Linked DNA regions of Krasilnikovia cinnamomea. The protein of the gene in region 2 interacts with the protein of the main gene of each other region in a pairwise test. Links are inferred from orthologs where the notes say so. Each region holds a gene or a part of one and is shown on either strand. Other genes may lie near its edges. The genes, in order: ftsZ and rlmN.

Region 1 (14,043 bases), 3.6 Mb from region 2 along the record:
GAGACGCGCTCGGGGTTGAGGAACCGCTCGAAGATCAGCCCGTGCGGCAGCGGATCCAGGTCGGTGATCCCCATCGCGTACGCGACCAGGGAACCGGCGGCCGAGCCACGGCCCGGGCCCACCGCGATGCCCTGCTGCTTCGACCACTGGATGAAGTCGGCCACCACGAGGAAGTACGACGGGAAGCCCATCTGGATGATGACGCCCAGCTCGTACTCGGCCTGCTTGACGTGGGTCTCCGGGATGCCGTCCGGGAACCGGCGGGCCAGCCCCTCGAAGGCCACCTTGCGGAACCAGCTCTCCTCGGTCTCCCCGTCCGGCACCGGGAAGCGGGGCATTAGGTTCTTGAAGGTGAACATGCCGGTGGTGTCGACCTTCTCCGCCACCAGCAGCGTGTTGCGGCAGCCCTCCAGCCACGCCTCGGACGAGTCCACCGCGCGCATCTGGTCGGCGTTCTTGACGAAGTAGCCCGCGCCGTCGAAGCGGAACCGGTTGGGGTCGGCGACGTTGCTGCCGGTCTGCACGCACAGCAGCACGTCGTGCGCCTCGGCCTGCGCCTCGTGGGTGTAGTGCGAGTCGTTGGTCACCAGCGGCGGGATGCCCAGCTTGCGGCCGATCTCCAGCAGGCCGTCGCGGACCCGGCGCTCGATGTCCAGGCCGTGGTCCATCAACTCCAGGTAGAAGTGCTCCTTGCCGAACACCTCCTGGTACGCCGCGGCGGTGCGCAGCGCCTCGTCGAACTGCCCGAGCCGCAGCCGGGTCTGCACCGCGCCGGACGGGCAGCCGGTGGTGGCCATGATGCCCTCGGCGTGCTCGCCGATCAGCTCCAGGTCCATCCGGGGCCACTTGACGTAGTGGCCCTCCATCGAGGCGCGCGAGTTGAGCCGGAACAGGTTCTTCAGGCCGACGTCGTTGCGCGCCCACATCGTCATGTGGGTGATCGCGCCGTTACCGGAGATGTCGTCGCTCTTCTGCTCCGGGCGGCCCCACTTGACCCGCTGCTTGTGGAAGCGCGACTCGGGGGCTACATACGCCTCGACGCCGAGGATCGGGGTGACCCCGGCCGCGGTGGCCTGCTTGTAGAAGTCGTACGCCCCGTGCATGTTGCCGTGGTCGGTGATCGCCACGGCGGGCATGCCGAGGCGGTTGGCCTCGGCGAACAGATCCTTGAGCCGGGCGGCTCCGTCGAGCATCGAATACTCGGTGTGCACATGCAGGTGCACGAACGAGTCAGACACCCGGCAGCCCCCTTTTCGCCCGGCCGACAACCGACGACGGAAGCCTAGTCCCGACCCCCGACATCCGGCACGGGGGACACCCGGGTCATTGCGCGAACGGTTCGATCATCACCGAGGCGGCGCGCAGCCACGCCGCCCGGGTCTCCGGCTGCAGGTCGCCGTACTCGATCGACGAGCCGACCTCCAGGGCCGGGTCGTACGGCACCACCGCCACCGCCCTGGTCCGGGTCGCGAAGTGCTTGGTCAGGTCGTCGAGCAGCGGCAGCCTGCCCGGCGACGGGCAGGAGATGAGCGTCACCGCGTTGGCCACGATGTCGCCCATGCCGGTCTCGTCCAGTAGGTCCAGCATCCAGTCGGCGGTGAACGCGGCGTCCTCGCGCGGCACCGTGGTGATGACCAGCTGATCCGCGGCCTTCATCACGGTCTGCCAGTTGACGCTCTCCACGTTGTTGCCGGTGTCCACACAGATCACGTCGTGGGTACGCCGCAGCAGGTCCATCACCCGGCGCACCGTGTGCTGGTCGAGCCGCTGCGCGAAGCGCGGATTCTCCTCGCCCGCCAGCACGTCGTACGAGCCGTCGGAGGCGTGCCGCAGGTAGGCGTCCAGCTCCTCCAGCAGGGTGTCGCCGTGCAGGTTCTCGATGGTCAGCAGGTCGGAGATGAGGTGCCGGATCGTCCGGGCGTGCCGGGCGCTGCCCGCCCGCAGGCCCAGGGTGCCGCGCAGCTCGTTGTCGTCCCAGGCCAGCACGCCGCGACCCCGGACGCTGCCGATGGTGGCCGCGGCCAGCACCGTGGCGGTGGTCTTGTGCACCCCGCCCTTGGGGTTGGCGAACGCCAGCACCCGGGGCGTGCCCAGCTTGCGCCGCATCACCGCGACGGCCCGGTCGAGGTCCTGATCGGAGCGGGCCTGCCGCCACTCGATGCGGGCCGGAGCGGGCGAGGTGGGCGCCGCCGGGGCGGGCGGCGCGGCGGGGGCGGGCGGCGGGAGCACGGACGCCGGGCCGACCGCGGCGGCGGCGCGCGCCGCCGGGTAGCCGTTCTCCGGGGTCACCCGGGCGATCGGGGGCGGCACCGCGCGGGTCGCGGGATTGAAGAAGCTGTGCGCCTGCTCGGGCTCGACCCGCCCCGCGAGACCGTCGGAACGCCCGGCGCGACCGCTCCGGCTGGGAAGTCCGTCAATACGACCGGGAAGGCCGTCAGGACGACCGGGGAAACCGTCGGCGCGGCCCGCGTACCCCTCGACCGCAGCCCCGAGACCGTCCGGGCGAGGCGCGAACCCGTCGGCGCGGGGCGCCAGGCTGTCGGGGCGCGGCGGCTGGCCGGGCGCTCGTCCCGGGAACCCGTTGGTGCCGCCGGGCCCCTCGACCTGACCGGGCGCTCCGTCGGGGCGCGGGCCGTAGCCGTCCGGGCGAGCGGGGAAACCCTCGGCGCGCAGCGCCTGCCGCCGGGAGTCGAGCGGGTTCATCGGGCGCGGCTCGGCCGGGCTGACCGGACGCGGGTCCACGGTCCGTCCCACCCGCCGGTCCAGCGGGTTGACCGGGCGGCGGTCGAACGGATTAACCGGCCGGGGCTCCGGCCCGGGTCGCGGCGGCTCGGACTGGCGCGGGTGGCGCGGGTCGAGTGGATTGACCGGGCGCCGGTCCGGCGGGCTCACCGGCCGGCTGGGCAGCGGGTGGGCGCCGGGCGCCGGACGCTGCGGCTCCCCGTGCTCGTCGCGGTCGGCGCCGTTGGTCTCCTCGGGGGTCCGGGACGCGTGGCGCGCACGATCGAGTAGCGCCCGCCATCGCGGGGCTGGTTCCGCAGGCCGGCCCCAGCCGGTCTCGGTCCCATCCACGGATCGTCCTCCCTGCGCCGACTCGGTGTGTCCCGGACGGGCGTCACCGCCCTAGACAGGCTACGGAGGCGAACCCTATTCAGGCCACTCCCGAAAGCCTTCCGCCGGTGTTACTGACCACCGGCGGCAGATCCATTGGTGCGCGTGCACCCGTCCGTGCGGCCGGCGCACCCGACTGGGGCGCCGACGTGGGTCTAACGCCCGGGCGGGCCTCGGGATGCTCCCCACCGTCGCGGACGGGCACCTTCGGCGGCCGGTCGCGCCGCTGCGGCGCCACGGCAGTGCTCTCCTCCGTTACCGGGAAGGACGGCCCGGACCCCCCGCGGGGATCAGCCGGTGAGGCATACGTCACATCGGGCCCGGACGACGAGGGTAGCGGCGTATCGCCCGGCGGGGCAACCGCCGCGGCGGCCCGGCGCACGCCAGGACCGGCCCCGGGCGCCGCGCCGGCCCGAGGCGCCGCCGTCAGCTGGCGTCGCGCAGCGCGTCGAGCGCCTGTTCCAGGTCGGCCGGGTAGTCGCTGACGAACCGCACCTCGTCGTACGTACGAGGGTGCAGGAAGGCCAACTCCCGCGCGTGCAGCCACTGCCGCTCCAGCCGCAGCCGGGCCGCCAGGGTGGGATCCGCCCCGTACGTGAGATCCCCCACGCACGGGTGTCGCAGCGCCGCGAAGTGCACCCGGATCTGGTGGGTGCGGCCGGTCTCCAGCTTCACGTCGACGAGGCTGGCGGCGCGGAACGCCTCCAGGGTGTCGTAGTGCGTGACACTCGGCTTGCCGCCGGACATCACCGCGAACTTGTAGTCCGCGCTCGGATGCCGGTCGATCGGCGCGTCGATGGTGCCGCGCAGCGGGTCCAGATGGCCCTGCACGACCGCGTGGTACCGCTTGTCCACCTCGCGCTCCTTGAACGCGCGCTTCAACACGCTGTACGCCTGCTCGCTCTTGGCGACCACCATGAGGCCGGTGGTGCCGACGTCGAGCCGGTGCACGACGCCCTGCCGCTCGGCGGCGCCGCTGGTCGCGACGCGCTGGCCCATGGCGGCCAGCCCGCCCACCACGGTCGGCCCGGTCCAGCCCGGACTCGGATGCGCGGCGACCCCGACCGGCTTGTCGACCACCACGATGTCGTCGTCGTCGTAGACGATCCGCAGGCCGTGCACCGGTTCGGCGACCACGGCCGGGGCGGTCACGGGCGCGGGCAGCGTCACTTCCAGCCACGCGCCGGCGCTCACCTTGTCGCTCTTGGGCCGGGGGATGCCATCAACCAGGGCGTCGCCGGCCTCCACCAGGGTGGCCGCGGCGGTCCGGGACAGCCCGAACAGCCGGGACACCGCCTGGTCGAGGCGCATGCCGTCGAGACCGTCGGGCACGGGCAGCGAACGCCGGTCCCCCGCGGGACGCAGGCCGGGTGCGGTCACGGACGCACCTCGGGCGTGGCCTGGCCGTTGCCCGGACCGGGATCGGCGGCCCGCTGGGCCCGGCTGCCGTCGCGCTGGCGACCGGTCAGCTCCAGCAGGATCGCGAGGCAGACGCCGACGGTCAGGCAGCTGTCGGCGATGTTGAACACCGCGAAACGCTCACCGTACGGCGCGAAGGCGCTGATCATGTCCACCACGTGTCCCTGGAACGGGCCGGGTGCCCGGAACAGCCGGTCGCCCAGGTTACCGAGGGCGCCGCCGAGCACGAGACCCAGGCTGACCGCCCAGGGCACCGAGCGCAGCCGCCGGGTCATCCAGGCGATCCACCCGATCACCGCGAAGGTGATCAGCGGGAACACCCACGTGTAGTCGCTGCCCAGGCTGAACGCGGCCCCGCTGTTGCGCAGCAGCGACAGGTAGATGAGCCCGCCCAGCACGCGGACCGGCTCGGTCGGGTCGAGGTGGCGGACGGACATCTCCTTGACGATCTGATCCGTCACGACGGCCAGCACGGCGGTGCCCGCGAGCACCGCCACGGCCCTGGGCGCGGGGCCGGGCGGGGTCTGAGGCCCGGGCGGGCTCACCGCGGTTCCGCCCGCTGCCTCGTCGGCGTTCAGCGTCGTTCCTCCAACTGCTTGCAGGACACACACAGGGTCGCGGACGGGAACGCGGCCAGCCGCTCGACGGGGATGGCGTTGCCGCACCGCTCGCACCAACCGTAGTTGCCCTCGCCGAGCCGGTCGATGGCGCGTTCCACCTGGTTGATCCGCTCAAGCAGGTTGTTGGCCAGCGTGATCTCCTGCTCGCGCTCGAAAGTCTTCGTCCCGGTGTCCGCCTGGTCGTCGCCCGCGGAGTCGGTCAGCCGCTCACGCTGCAGCTCAGCGATCTCGGTGAGGGTCTGGTCGTACTCGCCCTGAAGCTCGTCCCGGCGTTCGATCAGCGCCACGCGGATCTTCTCGGTCTCCGCGGCGCTGCGGGACCGCCTCGTCCCGGCCTTGGCGGTCGAGGCGGGCCTGGTGTCGGTTGCCTTGGCCATCGTCGCTCCCTCGCCGCGACGAGCGCGGCATCGGCGGTTCACGGGACCTGCGCCGGGCGTCGTCACCGCCCGTGCCCACCTGTCCCTCTTGTCTGGCCCGGCGCACCCCCGCGCCCGGCCGGGCGGCCGGTGGGCCGACCGCCGCCATGATCCCTCACGTGCAAAGCGTGCACGATGATCCCTGACAGGCACGAACGGCCTGCGCCATGATCTTCACGTGCACAAACGGCGTGCACGAAGCCGCCGCGCACACCGGAGGTTCGCAAGGATACGGAACGTGCAGGTCCACGACAACCTGGCGCACCGCCCGGGATACCCCAAACCGGGGCGAAAACTACCCGGACGATTGGTCAGACAGCCGACACGCCGTACTCACTGCTCCTCCCGGCCATCCTCACCGAACCAGCGGGCCAGCCGCCCCCGGCGGCTGACCGCGCGCAGCCGCCGTTCGGCCGCGTCCCGTACGTCGGCGGTCGTCACGATCAGCAGGGTGTCGCCGGTGCGCAGCCGGGTGTCCGGGGTGGGGACGAATCCGGCCCCCTCGCGGACGACGAGCGTCACCACGGCGCCCACGGGCAGGCGCAACTCATCGATGTGCACCCCCGCCAACCGCGAGCCCGGCGCCACCCCGATCTGCAGCAGGTCGGCGTGCATGTTCTCCAGCGGCGCGGACTCCACCTGCACCTCCGCCGCCTCAGCCGGCGCGGTGATCCCCAGCCACCGGGCCACGGAGGCGACGGTCCCGGCCTGCACCAGGGTAAAGATGATCACCAGTACGAAGACCGCGTCGAACAGCTTCTCAGCGCCCGGGGTGCCCACCGACAGCGGGATGGTGGCCAGCACGATCGGCACCGCGCCACGCAGGCCCGCCCAGGACAGGAACGCCTGCCCCCGCCAGCCCGGCGCACCGCGCACCACCAGCGCCGAGACGGCCACCGACAGGGGACGCGCCAGCAGCACCAGGGCGCCACCGACGACCAGGGCCGTGACCAGGGCGCCGGGCAGCCGGCTCGGCGACACCAGCAGGCCCAGCAGCACGAACAGCCCGATCTGCGCCACCCAGGCCAGCCCGTCGGCGAAGCCGAGGATGGCCCGGCGGTGTGGCAGGCGGGCGTTGCCGAGCACGACGCCCGCGACGTAGACCGCGAGGAACCCCGAGGCGTGGGCGACCGCGCCCGCCGCGTACGCCAGCACCGTGAGCCCGACGGCCGCGATCGGGTACAGCCCGGCCGAGGGCAGCGCAGCCCGGCGCAGCAGCCAGCGCCCGGCCGCCCCGACGAACAGGCCGATCGCGGCGCCCGCGGCCAGCTCGTAGAAGAGCAGCAGCTCGTGCCAGGAGGCGGCCGCCACGGCCGGGCTGGCCAGCGCCACCACCACCAGCACGACCGGCGCGTCGTTCATGCCGGACTCCGCCTCCAGCGTCGCCACCAGCCGGGGCGGCAGCCGCAGGCGGCGCAGCGTGGCGAACACGGCGGCGGCGTCCGTCGAGGACAGCACCGCGCCGTACAGCAGGGCCAGCCGCCAGTCGAGGCCGAGCAGCAGGTGCACGACCACCCCGACCACGACGATGCTGACCGCCACCCCGAGGGTGGCCAGCGTGGCGGACAGGCCCAGCACGGGGCGCAGCGCGCTCCACCGGGCGGTCAGCCCGCCCTCCGCGATGATCACGATGAGGGCGCAGAAGCCGAGCGTACGGGTGAGCTCCGCGTCGTTGAACCGGATGCCCAGCCCCGCCTCGCCGAGCAGGATCCCGATGAGCAGGTAGACCAGCAGACTCGGCAGCCCGACGCGGGTGGACAGACGCACCGCCGCCACGGCGACCAGGAGGACGGCAGCCCCGATCAGCAGGGCGACGTCCAGGTGACCGGTCACACCGGCCCGGTGCCGGTGGCCCCGTCGCGCAGGGCGGCCAGCCGCGGCGCGAGGTCGGCGGCGTCGGAGTCGACCGTGAAGACCTTGTCGCGGCTGGTGGCACCCAGCCGCAGCGTCACGGCGGACGGACGCACGCCGAGAGCGTCAGCGAGGGCGCGGCGCACCGCCTCGGTGGCCTTGCCGTCCACCGCCGGGGCACCGACCGCGATGATCAGCGCGGGGCCGTGCGGGCCGTCGTACCGGCCGCCCACCCGGGTCCGGCCCGCGCCCGGTCGCACCCGGACCGGGACGGATACGTCCCGGGTTCCGGGTGAGGGCACGCGCCGGTTGGTCACGCCTCATTGTGCCGATCTCCGCCGGGGCGGTACGGCGGGGTCCGCCGTTGGTGTCCCGGCACAGCCGGTTCCGCCGGGGTGGTGGTTCGCGAACCGGGCGAACCGGCCGCAGCGGTGATTCGCGAACCGGGTCAACCCGGCCGCAGCGCTGGTTCGCGAACCGGCGGACCCGGCCGGATCAGCGGCCGGAACCGGATGCGGCGGGTCAGCCGCGGGCGGCGGCCGCGAGCAGGCGGTCGACCGGACGGCACAGGCCGCACGGGGTGAAGCCGAGCTCCACCGCCTCGGCCACGGGCAGTGGTTCGGTGAGCCGCCCGACCAGGTGCGGACAGTCCGGGACGTGGTAGCGCGGCCGGCCGTCGACGACCAGGACCTCGGCGTCCATCCGCGCGATGCGTACCGCGTCCGCGGCCCGCTCGGCCTGCGGCAGCGGCTCGTCGGCCGGGTCGTCGGGGTCGGGCTCGCCGAACTCCTCCATCCGCCCGTCGAACGCCGGACCGGCACCGAACGCGGTGGCCGCGGGGCGGTCCTCGACGGTGTCGAGGTGCTCCGCCGCGGCTGCGGGCTCGCGTCGCCAGGACTCGTCGGGGTCCTGGGTGCGGGCCGCGTCGATGACGGACGACGCGCGGTCGTAGTCGAGGTGGTCGCGGTGCCCGGTGTGGTCGTCGTCCGGCTCGGTCCCGACGCTGCCGAGCGCGTCGGCGCGGGCCAGGTCGAGGTCGGGCCGGTCGAGATCGGGCCGGTCGGTGCCGGGCGCGTCGTGGGTGTCCGCGTAACCGGGCGCCGGGTCCTCCGCCACCGTGCTGAGCGACATGTAGTCGGCGGCGCCGGTGTCCAGCGGGTCGGCGTCCGCCGCGTCGGCGCCCGGTCGTTCGTGGGCGTCGCGCTCCAGATAGGTCCCGCTGTCGGCCGTCGCGGTGGCGAACTCGTCATCACCCGCGAGGTCGGCAAGGTCCGCGTACCTCGCCGAGCCGGACGCGGGGGCGTCGGCTTCGTCCGGGTAGGTCACGGAACCTGCCGGGTCCGAGGCATCCGGCTCGTCCGCGTAGGTCACCGCAGCGCCCGGCACCGAGGCACCGGACTCGGCCGCGTAGGCGACGGCACCGGACTCGGCCGCGTAAGCGACGGCACCGGACTCGGCCGCGTAGGCCACGGCGCCGGACCCGGTGGGGGCGGTCCGGTCCGCGAACGCCGCGGATTCGGCATGCGGCGACCCGCCACCGGCGTCGGCCGCGTCGCGCCCGCCGGTGCGGCTCGCCGACCCGGAGGCCGGGCGGAGCGCAGCGCCGACGTCGCGGGCCGCGGCCCGGCGTGCGGATGCCCGGCGGGCACCCGCGACCAGCGCGATCGCGGCCAGCAGGCTGGCCACGATGGAGCTGATGAGCAGCATGCTCGACCCGCCGGCGACGCCGAAAACAAGCAGCGTCACCGCGACGAGGATGAGCAGCAGACTGGCAACGATCATGGGCTCATCCCCGCCGCAGTCGGTCCGTCACGATTGGTGAGGAGGTGGAGGGTCAGCGGCCGGTTTCGATGGAGTTGGCGCGGCCGCCGCCGTACGAGCCGGCCAGGCCCGCCGCGGCGAGACCACCCGAGCCGCCCACCGAACGGTTGGCGTCGGCCCGCGCCATCTCGGCCTCCAGCCCCTGGCCGCGACCGTCGAGGTCACGCAGCTGACTCTCCAGGTACGCCTTGAGCCGGGTGCGGTACTCGCGCTCGAACTGCTTGAGCTCCTCGATGTGCTTCTGCAGGGCCGAGCGCTTCGCGTCCAGGCCACCCATGGCCTCCTGGTGGCGCTGGCGCGCGTCCCGCTCGAGGGCGTCCGCCTTGGCGCGGGCCTCGCGAGTGACCTCCTCGGCCTTGGAACGCGCGTCGGAGAGCAGCTTGTCGGCCTCGCGGCGGGCGTCCGCGACGTGGTCGTCCGCGGTGCGCTGAGCCATCATGAGCACGCGCAGCGCCTGCTGCTCGCCGTCGCCGCCGGGAGGGGTGGGACCGGCGCCGACGCCCTGGGCGCGGACCTGCTCGAGCTCGGCCTGCATCTGCCGCGCCGCCTGCTCGGCCGCCGCCTTGTCGCGCTGCACGCGGTCGAGCTGGGTCTTCATGTCGTTGAGCTCCGCCGCCAGCCGGGGGTCGGCGCCCGAGACGGCTGGCGCGCCGCCCCGCCCGCCGCCGCGCTCGACCTGCGCGCGCAGCTCGTTGTTCTCCTCGATGAGACGGGCGAGTTCGCGCTCGACCTCGTCTAGGAAGGCGTCGACCTCCTCCTCGTCATACCCCCGCTTGCCGATCGGGGGCTTTTTGAAGGCGACGTTGTGCACGTCGGCCGGGGTCAGCGGCATCGAAACTCCTCGGGTCAGTCGCGGCCGCGTGGGGCGTACCTCATCATCAGCTGAAGCGGACGATCAGGTTCGCTAACACGTAGTACAAAAGCACGAACAGGATAACCAGCAGGACCAGGGACGCCAGGTCCAAGCTCACGGTACCAATTCGAAGCGGTGGGATCACACGCCTCAACGCCCTCAAGGGTGGATCAGTGACGCTCCACACGAGCTCCAGTGCCGCGGACGCCCCCCGCCCCGGCTGCCACCTGCGGCCGTACTGCAGGACCGCACCCAGGACAAACCTCGCCAGCAGCGTCAGGAAGAAGACGTAGACCATCAGAAAGAGGACTTGGAACACGATCGACAACAGCACGACTGGCGGATCCCTCGTTAGGGTCAACTCTGGTTGAAGAAGCCGCCCTCAGCGATCTTGGCCTTGTCCTCCGCAGTGACCTGGACATTTGCCGGTGAGAGCAGGAAAACCCGGTTGGTCACGCGCTCGATCGTACCGCGCAGCCCGAAGGCCAGTCCGGCGGCGAAGTCGACCAGCCGGCGCGCGTCCCCCTCGTCCATCTCGGTGAGGTTGATGATGACCGGCACCCCGTCCCGGAAGTGCTCCCCGATCGTCCGGGCCTCCCGGTAGGTCGTCGGGTGCAGCGTCGTGATCTGGTACCGCTGCTCCTCCTCGACCGGGCGCGGTGGCACCTGGGTCTGCGGGGCCAGGGCGAGGTTGTCGCGCGTCTGGTAGCTCAGCGCGCCGCCGGCCTCACTCGCCGTAGTCGAGGGGCGGGTGATCGACCGTACGCTGGCGCGCTCGGCGCGGGCCTCCTCGCGGTCGAGGTCCATCCGGGACAGGCGCTCGCTGGGCCGGGACCGCTCGAAGTTGCGGGCTCGCGGCAGCGCCGGGGCGTCGTCGACGTCGTCCTCCTCGTCGGCGAACTCGTCCGCGTACCGGTAGCCGGAATCGCGGTCCCGGTCCCGGTCGCGGTAACCACTCTCGCGGTATCCCCGGTCGTCGTAGCGCTCGTCATCCTCCTCGACGAGGCCGAGCCAGACGCCGGCCTTCCGCAACGCGCTCATGCCCCCACCTCGTCCCATACGGCGAACCTCGTGCCCATGCCCCCAGAACCTCCGTCCGTGGTGCGGCCCACTCCCCCTCGGCGTGCCGCGCCCCGCTTGCCCGCGGACCCGATACGGGTCCCGCTTGCGACGCTGTGCCGTCGTCGGGCGCCGCGGCCATCGTGGAGGCACGTCGCGCGAAACAACACGTATGTAGTTTGCTGCCCGCCGCAAGGCTACCGCAGCGTGTTGCGCATCCCGAGCAAAGAACTACCGATCCGGACGTGTGTCGCTCCGTGCCGGACGGCTGCCTCCAGGTCCCCGCTCATGCCCGCCGAGACCACAGTGGCACCGGGGTGCCGCTCGGTCAGCCGGGTCGCCAGCCCGGACAGCGTCGCGAACGCCCGGTCCGGCTCCCAGTCCAGCGGCGCCACCGCCATCACGCCCGCCAGTCGCAGCGCGCCGGCGGCGGCCACGGCGTCGGCGACGCGCCACAGGCCCCGGTCGGGGTCGTCGACATCGGCCACCGCACCGCCGCGCGTGGCGTCACCGTCGATGCTGATCTGCACCAGCACGTCCAGCGGCGCGGTGCGACACTCGGCGGCGGCCCGGTCCAGCGCCGTGGCCAGCCGCACCGAGTCGACCGATTCGACCACGTCGGCGTAGCGGACGACCGAACGCGCCTTGTTGCGCTGCAACTGGCCCACGAAGTGCCAGCGCACCCGCGCCCCGGCGGCCACCAGCTCGGCGGCCTTCGGCGCGGCCTCCTGATCGCGGTTCTCCCCCACGTCGGTGATCCCCAGCTCGGCCAGCAGCAGGACGTCCGAGGCCGGGTACGTCTTGGTGATGGCGACCAGGGTGACCTCGGCGGGATCGCGGCCGGCCGCCGTGCACGCGCGGGCGATCCGCTGCTGTACCTCCTGCCGGGCGGTGGCGAGTTGACTACGGCGGTCAGCGGCGGTCACGCCGCCCTCAGGACCCGTTCTTGAGGAAGTCCGGGACGTCCACATCGTCGAAGAGCACCCGGCGCGGCGGCGGGGTGGTGGCCGCCTGCGGCGGGTTGTTCACCGGCACCGGCGAGGTCGGGGCGGCGGCGGGAGGTGCGGCGGCCGGCTGCGCCTTGCGCGCCGGCTCGGCCGGCTTGTACGACGGGGTGCCGCCGTCGAAGCCCGCCGCGATGACCGTGACCCGCACCTCGTCACCGAGAGCGTCGTCGATGACGGCACCGAAGATGATGTTGGCGTCCGGGTGGGCCGCGTCCGTGACCAGCTGCGCCGCGTCGTTGATCTCGAACAGGCCCAGGTCGGACCCGCCCGCGATGGACAGCAGAACGCCGCGGGCGCCGTCCATGCTCTGCTCCAGCAGCGGGCTGGAGATGGCCTTCTCGGCGGCCTCCACCGCGCGGTTGTCCCCACGCGCGCTGCCGATGCCCATGAGCGCGCTGCCCGCGCCGCTCATGACGCTCTTGACGTCGGCGAAGTCCAGGTTGATCAGACCGGGGGTGGTGATCAGGTCGGTGATCCCCTGGACGCCGGAGAGCAGCACCTGGTCGGCCTGGCGGAACGCGTCCATCATGCTGATGCCGCGGTCGCCGAGCGCCAGCAGCCGGTCGTTCGGGATGACGATCAGGGTGTCGCACTGGTTGCGCAGCTCGTCGATGCCGGACTCGGCCTGCACCTGGCGGCGCTTGCCCTCGAAGGAGAACGGCCGGGTGACCACGCCGATGGTGAGCGCGCCGAGCTTGCGGGCGATGTTGGCCACGACCGGCGCGCCACCGGTGCCGGTGCCGCCGCCCTCGCCGCAGGTCACGAACACCATGTCGGCGCCCTTGAGCACCTCTTCGATCTCGTCGCGGTGGTCCTCGGCGGCGTTCTTGCCAACCTCGGGCTGGGCTCCCGCGCCGAGCCCGCGGGTCAGCTCCCGGCCGACGTCCAGCTTGACGTCGGCGTCGCTCATGAGCAGCGCCTGGGCGTCCGTGTTGATCGCGATGAACTCGACGCCCTTGAGCCCGACCTCGATCATGCGGTTCACGGCGTTCACGCCGCCGCCGCCGATACCGACGACCTTGATGACCGCAAGGTAGTTGTGTGGAGGTGTCATCGGGCTCAGCCATCCCTTCCAGGGTTGGCGGACGCGAAGGCCCCGCGGTCGGCCAGACCGCCTCGTGTCCGCTCCGTACAAGGGAGGGCGAGGAAACCCTCACCCTCTACTAGAGGCTTAGAGTTATGTCAACCTCTCAACCTCTCGACGCAACGTATTCGGCCGTCAGTCCCGATCCAAGAACCGCCCCGGCGTGTCGGCGTCCCCTTACGTGATGAGTATCCGACTCACCCGTAACCTCGGGCCCAATGCGGCGTTTAGAGCGCAATGTCCGATCGATCGGTCAGGACCGATCGATGGTCAGCGCAGCGTCACGACCTCCGGCGCACTCACGTCGATCGTGTTCTCGGGGCGCTTGAGCAACGCCGTCGACACCGTCGCCTTGGTCGCGCTCTGCGTCTCGTCACCCCAGATGATCGTGCGGTGCCCGCGCAGCTCCAGCCGGATCTGCGCCGGCGCCCGTACGGAGATCTCCACCAGTTGCTCGCGCAGCTCGTCGGTGAGCGCGGACAGCACGGTCAACGCCGAACGCGTGTTCACGTCCTGCGGCCCGGGCGCGGCGAGCCGGGCCAGCGGCAGCCCCGACGGCGCCGCCGACACCGTCCGGTACGCCACCCCGGCACCGTCGATCAACGTGAACCGGTCCCGCCCCGCCGCGACGGCGGCCACCGGGCGCCGCTCCACCACCTGGATCTCGATCGTGGCGGGCCAGGACCGCGACACCACCGCCCGGTCCACCGGCGCCAGGGCCTGCACCCGGGCCCGCACCGCGTCCAGATCCACCCTGGCCAGCGGGGCGCGCATCGACACCGCCGCCGCCTGCTCCACCTGC
Region 2 (14,174 bases):
CACCCGCTCGTCGAAGCCGCCGAACTGGACCCGGGCGAACGGCAGCGCGAACGCCACCAGCACCGCCAGCACGCCGATCGCGTAGAACACCGGGCGGCGCATCACGCTGTGCGCGACCTTGGCCCAGGCGGTGCTGCCACCCGCGACCGAACCCGCGGCGCGCTGGCGCGGCACGGCCCGGCGCAGGCGCGGCAGCGGCACACGCAGCATGTCGATGCGGTGCCCGAGCAGCGACAACACGGCCGGGAGCACGGTGAGCGAGGCCAGCATCGCGATGAGCACGGCGGCCATGCCGCCGATGGCCATGCCACCGAGGAAGGGCTGCGGGAAGATCAGCAGACTCGACAGGGCCAGGACGATCGTGAGGCCCGAGACCACGACGGTACGCCCGGCGGTGGCGACCGTGGCCCGGATGGCGGCCGGGACGTCACGCCCGTTGGCCAGCTCCTCCCGGAACCGGCTGACCACGAACAGCGAGTAGTCCACGGCCATGCCGAGACCGAGCAGGGTGATCACGTTGATCGCGAAGACCGAGATCTCGGTGAAGTAGGTCAGTGTGCGCACCGCCACGAACGCGCCGAGGATCGCGATCCCGCCGATCACCAGCGGCGACAGCGCGGCGATCAGGCCGCGGAAGACCAGGATCAGCAACACCAGGAGTACGGGCAGGGAGAACAGCTCGGCCCGGGTGAGATCCTCCTTGGTCTGGGCGTTGGCCTGTGCCCCGAACGCCGCGAGCCCGCCCGCCTTCATCTGCAGCCCGGGCGCGTGCAGCTCCGGTTCGATGGCCTGGTACGCCGCGAGCTTCTCGTCCTCGCTCCCGTCGGCCAGTTGCACCGCCGCGAACGTGGCATGCCGGTCCTTGCTGACCATGCCCGGCGCCTTCGCGTCCAGGTAGCTGGTGACGCCCGCCACCTCGGGCCGGGCCCGCAGCGCGGCAACCCGGGCGGCCACCGCCGACCGGAACGCCGGGTCGTCCACCGTGGCGGTGTCACTGGACCAGAGGACGAGCACGCCGGGGTCCTGGCGGCCCAGTTCGGCGGCGATAGTCTTGGCCGCGCGGTTGCTCTCGCTGTTCGGGTCGGCGTAACCGCCGCCGGTCAGCGCGCCGAAGACCCCGGCACCCCAGGTGGCCCCGGTCACCACCAGCGCCAGGGCGGCGGCGATCACCCACCATCGGACCCGGACGACAGCGCGTCCCCACCAGCCGAACATGGTTGTCCTCCCCGGGCCGCGTTGCCGTCGCGGCGGTAATAGCTAAAATCGTGAATGCTGTTTACTCTGGCAAACACCGTTCACCCAGGTCAATGGAGCGAACTATGACGACGACCACGCCCGGCCGCCGCGAGCGGCTGCGCGCGGAGACCGTCGCCGAGATCAAGCTGACCGCCCGCCGTCATCTCGTCGCCGGCGGGCCCGCCAGCATCTCCCTGCGGGCCGTCGCCCGGGACATGGGCCTGACCGCGCCCGCCATCTACCGCTACTTCGCCAACCTCGACGCCCTTGTCCTAGATATCGTCACAGATCTATTTGAAGAACTCCGCACCGCGGTCGAACAGGTCGCCGTCGCGTACGCCGAGGCCGACCCGGTCATCCGCATCGGGCACATGGCTCGCGGCTTCCGTCGCTGGTCACTCGCCCACCCCGCCGAATTCGCCCTGATCTTCGGCAGCCCCGTACCCGGCATCACCCAGATCGGCATGGTGTGTGGCCCGGTCCACGAAGCCGGGGCACGATTCGGCGAGACCTTCTTCACCGTCCTGGACGAGATCTGGCGGAACCGCCCGCCTGACGAGCCACCGCCGGGACTGTCCGAGCCGACGCTGCGCGAGGTGTTCCAGCCGTACCTCGAGTTGTTCGGTGACCGGTTTCCGCTACCTCTCGTGTACCTGTTCATGGCCGCCTGGACCCGCCTGTACGGAATCGTCGCCATGGAGGTATTCGGACAGTTGCAGTGGGCGATGACCGACGTGGAGCCCCTGTTCGAGGCGGAATTGGCCCGTACGCTGCAGCGCATCACGCGCTAGGCTCGGCCCCCATGACCCCTCAGACGCCCGCCGTGCTGCCCGACCGGGCCGACGTAGTGATCATCGGTGCCGGCCACAACGGCCTGGTCTCCGCCGTCCTGCTGGCCCGCGCCGGCCTCGACGTCGTCGTCCTCGAGGCGGACCAGACCCTCGGCGGCGCCACCCGCACGGAGCACCCGTTCCCCCGGGTGCCCGGGCTCGGCCAGTCCACCGGTTCGTACCTGCTGGGCCTCATGCCGCCCGAGCTGCTGCGCACGCTCGACATCGACATCCCGGTGCTGCGGCGCGACCCGCACTACTTCCTGCCGACCCCCGGCGGACCGGGCGCGCCGTACCTGCTGTTCGGCTCGGACCGCGAGGCCACCCGGGCGCAGATGCAGAAGTTCTTCTCCCCGCGCGACATCGCCGCCGACGAGGCGCTGCAGGTCGAGATCGCCGCGCTGCGCGCCGACCTGGCCCCCGCCTGGCTGGAGGAGCCGGAGTCGGTCGAGCAGGTCGCCGACCGGCACATCCGGCCGCAGCTGCAGTCGACCTTCATCGACCTCGTGCGCGGCTCGGTCGCCGACTACCTGTCCCGGTTCGGCTTCAAGAGCGAACTGCTGGTCAGCATGTACGCGGTCACCGACGGCCTGTCCGGCCTCAACGCGGGCCCCGACGACCCCGGCACGGGCCACAACTTCCTGGTGCACAACATGTGCCGCCTGCCCGGCGCGGACGGCACCTGGATGATCGCCCAGGGCGGCATGGGCACGGTGTCGCGCGCGTTCGCCGACGCGGCCCGCGCCGCCGGGGCCCGGATCCTCACCGGCACCCCGGTCTCCGCCGTGACGGTCGACGGCGGCGCGGCCAGCGGTGTCGTGCTGGCCGACGGGCGCCAGCTCGCGGCCCGTGTGGTGCTCGGCTCCTGCGACCCGTACCGGCTGATGTCGCTGGTGCCGGACGGTGCGCTGCCGAAGGACCTGACCTCCCGGATGAACGCGGTCAAGCGGACCGGCACCACGCTCAAGCTGAACCTGGCGCTCACCGACCTGCCCCGCTTCTCCTGCCTGCCCGAGGGCGCACCGTCGCCGTTCGGCTCGACCATCCACCTGCTGCCCGGCTCGGCGGGGCTGGCGGGCCTGGCCGAGGCGGACTCCCCGATGGCCGCGCTGCGCGCCATGTGGGCCGACGTCCAGGCCGGGCGGCTGCCGGAGGAACCGACCATCGAGTGGTACCTGCACACCACGGTCGACGAGTCGCTGCGCGACGACGCCGGGCACCACTCGTCGGCCCTGTTCGTGCAGTCCGTGCCCTACTCGCTGGACGGCACCACCTGGGACGAGGCGCTCCCGGGCTTCGTCGACAAGCTGCTGGCCATCTGCGACCGGTACGCCCCCGGCACCTCCGCGCTGGTAGCCGACATGATGCCGCTCACCCCACCCGGCATCGAGGAGCGCTTCGGCATCACCGGCGGCCACATCCACCATGTCGACAACACCGTGGCATTCGACGCCCGCATGCCGTACGCGACCGGCCTAGACGGCCTGTACGCCGGCTCCGCGGGCACCCACCCCGCCGGCAGCGTCATCGGCGCCGCCGGCCACAACGTCGCCCGGCGCATCCTCACCGACCTGGGGATCTAAAGCCACGCACGGACCTGGCAGGGACGGGCGCCCCAGCGCCCGTCCCGGTCTCGGCGGGAGCGACGGTCTGCACCACCGACCCAGCTACGACATGTCCTCTTTAGGAAGTCTTCTCGGCCCGGATCGAATGGCCGACGCTGGTGAGACACCGCCCGCTGGGCAGGTCGAACTTCCAGCCGTGCAGCTGGCAGGTGAGCACGTTGCCCTCGACGATGCCGAACCGGCTCAGGTCCGCCTTCAGGTGCGGGCAGCGGCGCTGCACGGTCCAGTCGCCCAGCACGGTGTCCTCGGCCTCGACGGACTTCTGGTGCTCGTCGTACCAGCCCTCGGCATACTGCAGGCGCTCCTCGGACAGGCACTTGAAGAACGCGTACACGAACTCGTTGTACTGGCCGATCCGGGCGGCCGAGAAGCGGCAGGACAGGAAGAGCGAGTTCACCCAGTCGCCCTCGTCGATGAAGATCAGGTGCTCGATCAGCTCCCGCTGCGTGCGGAACCGGTAGCGCACCTTCTCGTCCGCATACGGCCGGACCTGCTTGCCCGGGAAATCCACCACGATCGACTCGACCGACTCGTCGTCGTAGCTGACCAGGTCGAAGCGAACCGGGCCGCCGACCCCCTTGGCCAGGTAGATCGACTCCTCCAGCAGGGGCTCGATCCGCTTCTTCAGCTCGCCCAGCACGTCGATCTCGGGGTGCCGCCAGGATGCCTTCTCCGCCGCGATGACCGGCGCCTTGCGGACCCGCATCTCCTCCAGATGGGCCTGCTTGTTCGCGAAGAACTCGTCGACGTCGGTGGGGTGGGACGTCTGCGCGCCGTCGGTGGTCAGCTCGGTCACGCTGCCGGGCAGCAGCACGATGCCGTTGGTGCCGCCCACCTTCGCGTACTCGCGCAGGAACACGCCCTGGTCGGGGAAGATGTTGCCCTCGTCGCCGAAGATGTCGTTGAACTGCCACAGCTCGTCGTCCAGGAAGCACGGCGGGCCCGCGATCGGGAACACATGCGACGCCTTGAGGTCGTCGATGTAGCGCCACGTCCGGTCGAACTGGCGGTCCCGCTTCTGCTTGCCGAACGCCCGCTTCGCGGACTCGGGCAGCTCGTACACCATCGGATACCAGATCGCGCCGGAGAACTGCAGCATGTGCGCGTGCACGTGGCCCAGCTCGGTGAACCTGGACAGATCCGTGGGGCGGGCGTCGTTCTGGTTCAGCACCCGGATGCCGTCGTGCTCCACCCACAGCGACGAGTCGCCGATCGGGCCGTCCGTCGGGCTGATCAGGGCCTGGATCATCACCTTGAGGCCGCCGTCGAGCTCGTGCACCTCATCCGACTTCGTCTTCAGGAAGCTGGTGAAGCCGAGGTCACGCAGCTCGTCCTCGAGCTGGCTGGTCGGGTACTCCGGCAGCAGCACGGTCGCCTTCTTGCTGACGAAGCGCTTGAGGTGCGCCGCGTCGAAGTGGTCTCGGTGCAGGTGCGAGACGTACAGGTAGTCGACCTGGCCCAGGGACTCCCAGTCGAGCTGCGAGTTGTCCGGGAACGGGAACCACGACGCGAAGTAGGCGGGGTTGACCCACGGGTCGCACAGAATGCTGCCCGCGGCCGTGTCGATCCGCATGCTCGCGTGTCCGGTGCCCGTGATCCGCACGTCCTGCTCCCTTGCCCGTGAATCCGACCTCGTCCGTGAATCCGACGTCGCTCCGTGAATCCGACCGGGTCGACGGTACCGGGTCCGGGCCGCCGGGTCGCGCCCGGAGCCGCCCGGTCCGGGCCGCCGTCTCGCCCCCTCGGGGCTGGCCGCTCACGTCGTCCGGGCTGCCCGGTCACGCCCGTGGCCTCCGTGCGAGACTGGCGGCGAGACGTGATCGCCGGAAGCAGGAGGACCGAACGGTGGCAGAAGAGCCGGTTTACGCGCCCGACCAGCTCAAGCCGGGCAACCGCAAGTTGGCCCGGATCGGCGCCCTGGGCTCCGCCGCGGTGATGGTGATGTTCTTCTGGGGCAACCACGAGGGCAACACGGAGAACCTGTGGCTCCTCATCATCGCGCTGCTGCTGGTCCTGGCGGTGGTGGCCGACACGGTGCTGCGCCGCAACGGCCTCAAGCCCAACGACCAGTAATCCGTACGCGGCAAAGGGCCCGCTCGCGCGGCGAGCGGGCCCTTTTCGTGCGTCTCAGCGGCGGCGCAGCAGGATGTCCTTGACCTCGCGCAGCGCCGCGTCGACCTCGGCCTCGAAGTACCCGCCCGGGACCAGCCCGAACTGCAGGGTGTCCAGCTCGTTCTCGGGCACCGGCATGGGGCCGCGGCCCGACATCGCCTGCAGGATGCTCTCGAACAGGCGGTCCACCTGCATCGGGTCGTACCCGCTGCCGAAGCGGCGCGGCTGGAACGTGCGGCGCAGCTGATCCACCCGGTACAGCTCCCCACCGGGGCCGCCCTGCCCGCCACCCATCGGGGGGCCACCCATGGGCGGGCCACTCATCGGGGCGCTGGACATCGGCGGCGCGCTCATCGGCGCGGGGCCGCCGTACCCGCCACGGTCGCGCTCCGGCATCCGGATCTCGGCGGTCATGTCGGCCTTGCCGTGCCGGCCCGGCTCGTACGCGTCGTAGGCGCCGGTGTCGTAACCGGCCGGGCCACCGCCGTACCGCTGCTGCTGCTGGCCGTACGCGGGCTCGTCGTACCTGCCGTACGGGTCCGGCCCGGGCCCGGTGGGCATCTGCTGGCGCTGCGGCATCTGCGGTGGCGCCATCCGGTCGTCGTAACCCCGGTCGTCGCGCATCCGGTCGTCCTGCATCCGGTCGTCGCGTGTCGGGGCGGGCAGCCGCTCGGTGGGCGGGGCGGAGCGGCCCATGCCGGGGCCCATCCGGTCCACCGGGGCCATCGTGCCGGTGCTGGTCATCCGGTCGCGCATCGAGTCCGGCGCCATGCGGGGGTCCGCGCCGCGCCCGCCGCGCTCCTCGAACTCGGCCAGCTGCCGCTCGACGCGGTCCAGGTGCAGGTCGACCTGCCATTCGTCGTATCCGCCGAAGCGCACGCGGAAGACGACGTCGTGCACCTCCTGGGCGCCGACCGGCGCCCCGATGGGCTCCCCCGCCAGGGTGGCCTCGACGCGGTCGAGGAAGCTGTCGACCTCGTCGACCTTGTAGCCGCGCCGCAGCGCGCGCCGCCGGAAACGCTGCCCCTGACTCGTCACAACGTCTCCCACTTCGTCTGCTGGGAACTCGCCCCAGTCACTGTGCCACCTCCGCCTCGGCGGCGGCGCCCCCAGCGTCCACCACCGTCAGCTCGCTCGCGGCCAGCTGGCCGCAGGCGCCGTCGATCTCCCTGCCCCGGGTGTCGCGAACCGTGGTCGGCACCCCGGCCGCCCGCAGGCGCCGGACGAACTCCCGCTCGACCGGCTTGGGGCTGGCATCCCACCTGCTACCCGGAGTCGGGTTCAGCGGGATGAGGTTCACATGCGCCAGCTTGCTGTGCAGCAGCCTGCCCAGCAGGTCGGCGCGCCAGGGCTGATCGTTTACGTCCCTGATCAGGGCGTACTCGATGGAGACCCGGCGAGAAGTCTGCGCCGCGTAGTCGAACGCGGCTCCGAGCACCTCGGCCACCTTCCAGCGCTGGTTGACGGGCACTAGCTCATCGCGCAGATCATCATCGGGGGCGTGCAGAGACAACGCAAGGGTCACAGACAGCTGTTCGGCGATCAACCGGCGCATCGCGGGCACCAGGCCGACCGTGGACACCGTGATGTGGCGCTGCGAGAGCCCCAGCCCCTCGGGCGCGGGCGCGGTCAGGCGGCGAACCGCCTCGATCACCCGCGGATAGTTGGCCATCGGCTCGCCCATGCCCATGAACACGACCCGGGACAGCCGGGGCGGTGAGCCGGTGACCGCGCCGGACGCGGCCACCCCCGCCAGGTAGACGACCTGGTCGACGATCTCGGCGACGGACAGGTTGCGGGTCAGCCCGGCCTGGCCGGTGGCGCAGAACGGGCACGCCATGCCGCACCCGGCCTGGCTCGACACGCAGGCGGTCACGCGGTCGGGGTAGCCCATCAGCACGCTCTCCACCAGCGCGCCGTCGTGCAGCCGCCACAGGGTCTTACGCGTCGCCCCGGCGTCGCAGGCCTGCTCACGGACCGGCGTGAGCAGCGTGGGCAGCAGGTCACCGGTGAGCCGGTCCCGCTCGCCGGCGGGCAGGTCGGTCATCGCGGCCGGGTCGCGCACCAGGCGGCCGAAGTAGTGGGTGGAGAGCTGCTTGGCCCGGAACGCGGGCTGTCCCAGCGCGGCGACCGCCTCCCGCCGACCGGCGAGGTCGAGGTCCGCGAGGTGGCGCGGCGGCATGCTGGGCCGCCGGCGGGTGGTCACCGCGTCGGGCGTATCGGGGCTGGTCGGGATGACCGGAAGCATCGTCATGGCCAGTCCAGTCTCCCACGGCGGGGCACACGTCCGGGCACCGCTCACCCCGGCGGCGCGATGAGCGAGAGCAGCACATATGCCGTGGGCACGGCGAACAGGATGGAGTCCAGCCGGTCCATCAGGCCGCCGTGGCCGGGCAGCAGGTTGCTCATGTCCTTGACGCCGAGGTCGCGCTTGAGCATGGACTCGGCCAGGTCACCGGTGATCGCCACCACCGAGATCACGGCGCCGAACAGCGCCCCCCAGCCCAGCGGCACGTCCATCAGCAGCGCGAACCAGATGGCACTGCCGACCGCGGCGGCCACCACGGACCCGGCGGAACCCTCCCAGGTCTTGCCCGGGCTGATGCTGGGGGCCATCTTGTGCCGCCCGAGGAACACCCCGGACGCGTAGCCGCCGGTGTCGGAGAGCACGACCGCGATCAGCGTCCCGAGCACCCGCCAGGGCCCGTCGTCCGGCTGGACCACCAGCACGCCGAAGCCCAGCAGGAACGGCACGTACACCGCGATGAGCACGATCGCGGTCAGGTCGCGCCGGAAGCCGCTGACGCCCTCGCCGAGCCGCCACACCAGCGCGGCCGCCACGGTCACGAGCAGGCCGAGGGTGAGTCCGTCCGGCCCGGCGAACTGGGCCAGCCCGGCCATGAGCAGGGTGCCTGCGAGCAGCGGCAGCAGCGGCGGGTGGGCGTCCGCCGCACGGACCGCGCGGACCATCTCCCACACCCCGACCGACGCGGCCGCCGCGACCACGGCAAGGAACGCGGGGGGCCAGAACAGCGAGCCCAGGACGATCGCCCCGAGGGTGACGCCCACACCGATCGCGGCGGGCAGGTTGCGGCCCGCCCGCCCACCCGGCTTCGCCGGGGGCGGCGCCCCGCCGTCGGCGGCGGTCTCCCGGGGCCGCACGGGCGCGCCCGAGCGGCGGGCGCGGCGGCGGCCCGGGCCCCGGCGCCGGGGCGGCTCTGGCTCGTCGCCGTCCGGCGCCGACAGGTCGTCATTCCACCCCGGATTCACGTACGCGGACCCGCCGCCCGCCGATCCGAGGCCGCCCGATCCACCGCTTGCCGAGCCGAGCCCGCCCGAGCCGAGCCCGCCCGAGCCGGGCCCGCCCGATCCACCGCCCGCCGAGCCGAAGCCGCCCGAACCGACGCCCGCCGAGCCGAAGCCGCCTGTGCTCGGACCGCTTGATGCGTCGCCGGGTGTCTGCGGCCAGCCGTCTTCCGGGGATCCGGATTCGGCCGGCTTGCGGTAGCGCGCGTACGGGTCGGGCGCCGCGGCGGGCTCATCGAAGGCGTAGGGCGCCACCACGTCGGGCTCGGGCGACCGGCCGCCGAAGGGTGAATGCCCACCGCGGGGCTCGAGGTACGACATCAGACCTCGAGCAACTCTGCTTCCTTGTGCTTGACCAGCTCGTCGACGATCGACACGTAGCGGTGCGTCAGGTCGTCGAGCTCCTTCTCGGCGCGGCGGCCCTCGTCCTCGCCGGCCTCCCCGTCCTTGACGAGCCGGTCCAGCTGCTCCTTGGCCTTGCGCCGCACGTTGCGGATGGCGATCCGGCCCTCCTCCGCCTTGTGCCGCGCCACCTTGATCATTTCGCGGCGCCGCTCCTCGGTCATCTGCGGCAGGTGGATGCGCAGCTGGGTGCCCTCGTTGTTCGGGTTCACCCCGAGGTCGGAGTCGCGGATCGCGCGCTCGATCGCACCGAGCTGCGAGTTGTCGTACGGCTTGACGATCACCATCCGCGGCTCGGGGATGCCGATCGAGGCCATCTGTGGCACGGGGGTGGGTGCGCCGTAGTAGTCGACGACGATCTTCGCGAACATCGCCGGGGTGGCGCGGCCCGTGCGGATCGCGCCGAACTCCTCCTTGGCGTGCTCGACCGCGCTTTCCATCTTCTCTTCGGCCTCGAAGAGGATCTCGTCGATCACCTGCTCCGTCGCCTCCTTGCTTGTCCTGGTGTAGCTGACCGGTGGTGGATGTGGCGCGGGATCACGTGGTGATCAACGTACCGATCTTCTCGCCGCTCACGGCCCGGATGATGGTGTCGTCGCCCTGGGCGCCGAAGACGAGCATCGGCAGGTCGTTCTCCTGGCACAGGCTGAACGCGGCCTGGTCGGCCACCCGCAGCCCCTCCTTGAGCACGCCGTCGAACGTGATGTGATCCAGCTTGCGGGCGCTCGGGTCGGTACGCGGGTCGGCGGTGTAGACGCCGTCGACACCGTTCTTGCTCATCAGCACCAGATCGGCGTGGATCTCCAGGGCACGCTGCGCGGTGACCGTGTCGGTGGAGAAGTACGGCATACCGGCACCGGCCCCGAAGATCACCACACGGCCCTTCTCCAGGTGCCGGATCGCGCGCAGGGGAATGTACGGCTCCGCCACCTGGGCCATCGTGATCGCGGTCTGCACCCGCGTCTCGATGCCCTCCTTCTCCAGGAAGTCCTGCAGCGCCAGGCAGTTCATGACCGTGCCGAGCATGCCCATGTAGTCCGCGCGGGACCGGTCCATGCCGCGCTTCTGCAGCTCGGCACCGCGGAAGAAGTTGCCGCCGCCGACGACCACCGCCACCTGGACCCCGGAGCGGCTGACCGTGGCGATCTGCCGCGCGATGCCCTGCACGACGTCGGGGTCGACGCCCACGGCACCGCCGCCGAAGACCTCACCGGACAGTTTGAGGATGACCCGCCGGGTACGCCCCGGCGGTGGGGCCGGCGCGTCGTCGATGCCAACAGCCTGCTCGGTCACCATCGTCATGCGACCCGCCTTCCCTTCGCTTCGCCAGAGACCCTATGTGACGGGAAGGCCGGGCGCAGAACGCGGACCCGGCCTCCCCCAGTTTCGACTGCGTCGGTCGCGGGTTACTCCTGGCCGACTTCGAACCGGACGAACCGGGTGATCTCGATCCCGGCCTCGGTGGCGACCTGCTTGACGGTCTTCTTGTTGTCGACGACCGACGGCTGCTCGAGGAGCGCGAAGTCCTTGAAGAAGGAGTTCACCCGACCCTCGATGATCTTGGGCAGCGCCTGCTCGGGCTTGCCCTCCTCGCGCGCGGTCTGCTCGGCGATGCGCCGCTCGGACTCGACGACCTCGGCGGGCACCTCGTCGCGGGTCAGGTACTTCGGCCGCATCGCGGCAATCTGCATGCCGATGCCGCGGGCGTCCGCGTCGCCGGCCTCGTCCGTCTTGCCGCTGTACCCGACCAGCACGCCGACCTGCGGCGGCAGGTCCTGCGCCTTGCGGTGCAGGTAGACCGCGACGGTGCCGTCGACGGTCGCGAACCGGTTCAGGACGATCTTCTCGCCGATCTTGGCGGAGTACTCCTGGATCGCGTCCGCGACACCCTTGCCGTCGGCCAGCGTGGCGGCCTGCAGCGCGGCGGCGTCGGCCACCTTGTTCTGGTCGCCGTACTCGACCAGCTGCTGCGCCAAGGCGACGAAGTCCGGGGTCTTGGCGACGAAGTCGGTCTCGCAGTTCAGCTCGAGCAGCGAAGCGCCGGAGTGGGCGACGATGCCGTTGGCGGCGGTGCGCCCGGCGCGCTTGCCGACGTCCTTGGCGCCCTTGACGCGCAGGAACTCGACGGCCTTGTCGAAGTCACCGTCCGACTCTTCGAGCGCCTTCTTGCAGTCCATCATGCCGGCGCCGGTGAGGTCGCGGAGCTTCTTGACGTCCGCGGCGGTGTAGTTGGCCATGACTCTCTCTTCGAATCTCCGGTCTTGGTGGGACGCCGGGCCCCGGCGGGGCCCGGCGTTCTCGCGTTACTCCGCGGCGGTCGCGACGGGCTCGGCCGTGGCGGCGGGGGCCTCGTCCGCCTTCTTCTCCGCGCCCTCGTAGAGGTCGCGCTCCCACTCGGGCAGCGGCTCGCCGGCGGCGACGGCGTTGGCCTCGGGCTTGGCGTCGGCGTCGCCCCGGTTACGGCCGGAGCGGGCGATCAGGCCATCGGCGACGGCGCTGGCGACGACCTTGGTCAGCAGCTCGGCGGAGCGGATGGCGTCGTCGTTGCCCGGGATCGGGAAGTCGACCTCGTCCGGGTCGCAGTTCGTGTCGAGCACCGCGATGACCGGGATGCCCAGCTTGCGGGCCTCGTCGACGGCGATGTGCTCCTTCTTGGTGTCGACCACCCAGATCGCCGACGGCACCCGGGTCATGTCGCGCAGACCGCCCAGGGTCTTGGTCAGCTTGATCTTCTCGCGCGAGAGCTGCAGGGTCTCCTTCTTGGTGTACCCGGCGGCGGTGCCGCTCAGGTCACCGAGGGCCTCGAGCTCCTTCATGCGCTGCAGCCGCTTGTACACGGTCTGGAAGTTGGTCAGCATGCCGCCCAGCCAGCGGTGGTTCACGTACGGCTGGCCGACGCGCGTGGCCTGCTCGGCGATCGCCTCCTGCGCCTGCTTCTTGGTGCCGACGAAGAGCACCGTGCCGCCGTCGGCGACCGTGCTGCGCACGAAGCTGTACGCCTTCTCGATGAAGTCGAGCGTCTGGCGCAGGTCGATGATGTAAATGCCGTTACGCTCGGTGAAGATGAAGCGCTTCATCTTCGGGTTCCAGCGCCGGGTCTGGTGCCCGAAGTGGACACCGCTTTCCAGCAGCTGACGCATGGTCACGACGGCCATGGTGGGTTGCTCCCTGTAATCCCTGGTTGACACGCCCACCGGCGGTAGGCGTCCTGGCGCCCGGTCGTCGGCCGTGGGTGGGCCCGATGGGATCGGGACCAGGGAGGGCCGCCGCCGCCCGGAGGCCGGTCGGGTGAGGGGTGCTCACCTGAGCCGGTGCGGGCGGAGGGCACGCGAGGTCGACCGCGCGGGGCGGTCGCCGTCGTCCAGCATACGCCGGGCGGTACCGGGCGCGCCGCCCGGCCGGGGGTGCGCCGATTCGCCCGTTTCCGCAGGTGCACTGGCGCCCGCCAGTAGCCGGACAACCCTGAGTCCCGAAACGCCAGAAGTCCGGGCCGGCGACAGATCAGGCGGCGGCGAGCGCGGCCGCGAACACGAGCAGCAGGCCGACCGGCAGGTAGACCACCGGCGGACGCAACCAGGCGTCCCGGTTCTCCGGGCGACCACCGCCGGCCAGCGCGAACAATCCGAGCCCGGTCAGTGGCAGGCCCAGCGTCAACAGCACCGCGGGCACGACCGAACCCGCGGACACCTCCTCGGCGAAGGTGGCATGGGCCAGCAAGCGCACCACCGGCACCATGAGCACCAGGGTCACCAGGCCGACGACCACGGCCGAGACCGGGCGGCGGGTGCGGTACACCGGGTCGGCGCCCATCCGGGCGCCGGCGGAGGCGCCCAGGGACGGAATGACACCTGTCCGTTCGCCCGCATCCGGGGTCCCGCCGAGGCTCGGCGCGAGGCTCGCGGGCTCATCGGCCGCGCCCAGCCCTCCGGTCGACCGCACCGGCGGGAACTCCGGGCCCCGGACCGGCATGCGCAGCGGCTCCAGCGCCGGTTCGGCCACCGGGCGGGGGTGCCCCCCGGTCGAGGTCACCGGGTCCGCCGCGGCGATTCCGTACCGCTCGTCGGCGGAGCGCTGCCCGGGGAGCCGGAACCCGCCGCCAGGCCCGGCGGTCTCAGCCGCGGCACCCGGCCCGCCGTAGAGGCCAGGACCGTCGTTGCTTCCCGCCAGGCCGTAGGTGCTGGAACCGTCCTTGCCGCCCGCCAGGCCGAACCCGCCGGGACCGCCGCTGGCACCCGCCGAGCCGAACCCGCCGGGACCGCCGCTGGCACCCGCCGAGCCGTATCCGCCCGGGGCGTCCATGCCGTTCGACGGGGCGTAGCCGGCGGCGGCGTCTGGGCCGTCCGCTCGGCCGTGTTCGCTGGAGCCGCTGGTAGAACGCGGTCCGGAGTACCAGCCCGGTGGCTCGGGGTCGTCGGCGTAGCGGCGTTGTCCATCCACGGTTCTGCACCGTAGGTGACGACCGGCCCCCGATGCCACCGGCGGGCGTATATCACTGCCAGGGCCCGGCCATCGCCCTGTCCACAACCACGCTCCGTCCACAGGCACGCACGCGTCGCGACGCGCGCTCCGGCAGCGTGGCCGCCATGACGAGACAGCGACAGGCGGTCGGGGCGTACGGCGAGCGGCTCGCCGAGCGCTACCTGACCGACCAGGGCCTGGTGGT

What was found.
Region 1: the proteins of rlmN (region 2) and ftsZ interact in binary tests that used the Escherichia coli proteins (3 or more experiments, as listed by UniProt). The link is inferred for Krasilnikovia cinnamomea from one-to-one orthologs.

Annotation. Positions count from the first base shown.
Region 1 is NZ_SHKY01000001.1:5,252,350-5,266,392, reverse strand. Bases 11,148-13,966 are described here. They hold ftsZ (cell division protein FtsZ), read right to left. Parts: upstream 13,212-13,966; coding sequence 12,084-13,211; downstream 11,148-12,083. Other genes in these bases: EV385_RS24040 (cell division protein FtsQ/DivIB), read right to left, coding at 13,512-13,966; EV385_RS24050 (YggS family pyridoxal phosphate-dependent enzyme), read right to left, coding at 11,348-12,076. In the rest of the region: dnaE (DNA polymerase III subunit alpha), read right to left, coding at 1-1,238; EV385_RS24100 (MinD/ParA family ATP-binding protein), read right to left, coding at 1,324-2,703; EV385_RS24095 (RluA family pseudouridine synthase), read right to left, coding at 3,538-4,422; lspA (signal peptidase II), read right to left, coding at 4,488-5,132; EV385_RS24085 (TraR/DksA family transcriptional regulator), read right to left, coding at 5,105-5,527; EV385_RS24080 (potassium/proton antiporter), read right to left, coding at 5,900-7,399; EV385_RS24075 (DUF167 domain-containing protein), read right to left, coding at 7,396-7,719; EV385_RS36160 (hypothetical protein), read right to left, coding at 7,940-9,199; EV385_RS24065 (DivIVA domain-containing protein), read right to left, coding at 9,252-10,070; EV385_RS24060 (YggT family protein), read right to left, coding at 10,117-10,422; EV385_RS24055 (cell division protein SepF), read right to left, coding at 10,449-11,132; more of EV385_RS24040, read right to left, coding at 13,967-14,043. UniProt on the Escherichia coli protein: Essential cell division protein that forms a contractile ring structure (Z ring) at the future cell division site. The regulation of the ring assembly controls the timing and the location of cell division.
Region 2 is NZ_SHKY01000001.1:1,658,621-1,672,794, forward strand. Bases 5,969-8,918 are described here. They hold rlmN (dual-specificity RNA methyltransferase RlmN), read right to left. Parts: upstream 8,058-8,918; coding sequence 6,879-8,057; downstream 5,969-6,878. Other genes in these bases: EV385_RS07285 (DivIVA domain-containing protein), read right to left, coding at 5,969-6,841; EV385_RS07295 (phosphatidate cytidylyltransferase), read right to left, coding at 8,102-8,918. Also shown: EV385_RS07260 (MMPL family transporter), read right to left, coding at 1-1,215; EV385_RS07265 (TetR/AcrR family transcriptional regulator), read left to right, coding at 1,320-2,027; EV385_RS07270 (phytoene desaturase family protein), read left to right, coding at 2,039-3,649; EV385_RS07275 (Rieske 2Fe-2S domain-containing protein), read right to left, coding at 3,750-5,288; EV385_RS07280 (DUF2631 domain-containing protein), read left to right, coding at 5,537-5,764; more of EV385_RS07285, read right to left, coding at 5,819-5,968; more of EV385_RS07295, read right to left, coding at 8,919-9,430; frr (ribosome recycling factor), read right to left, coding at 9,430-9,987; pyrH (UMP kinase), read right to left, coding at 10,049-10,813; tsf (translation elongation factor Ts), read right to left, coding at 10,918-11,748; rpsB (30S ribosomal protein S2), read right to left, coding at 11,815-12,666; EV385_RS07320 (hypothetical protein), read right to left, coding at 13,013-13,948; EV385_RS07325 (YraN family protein), read left to right, coding at 14,095-14,174.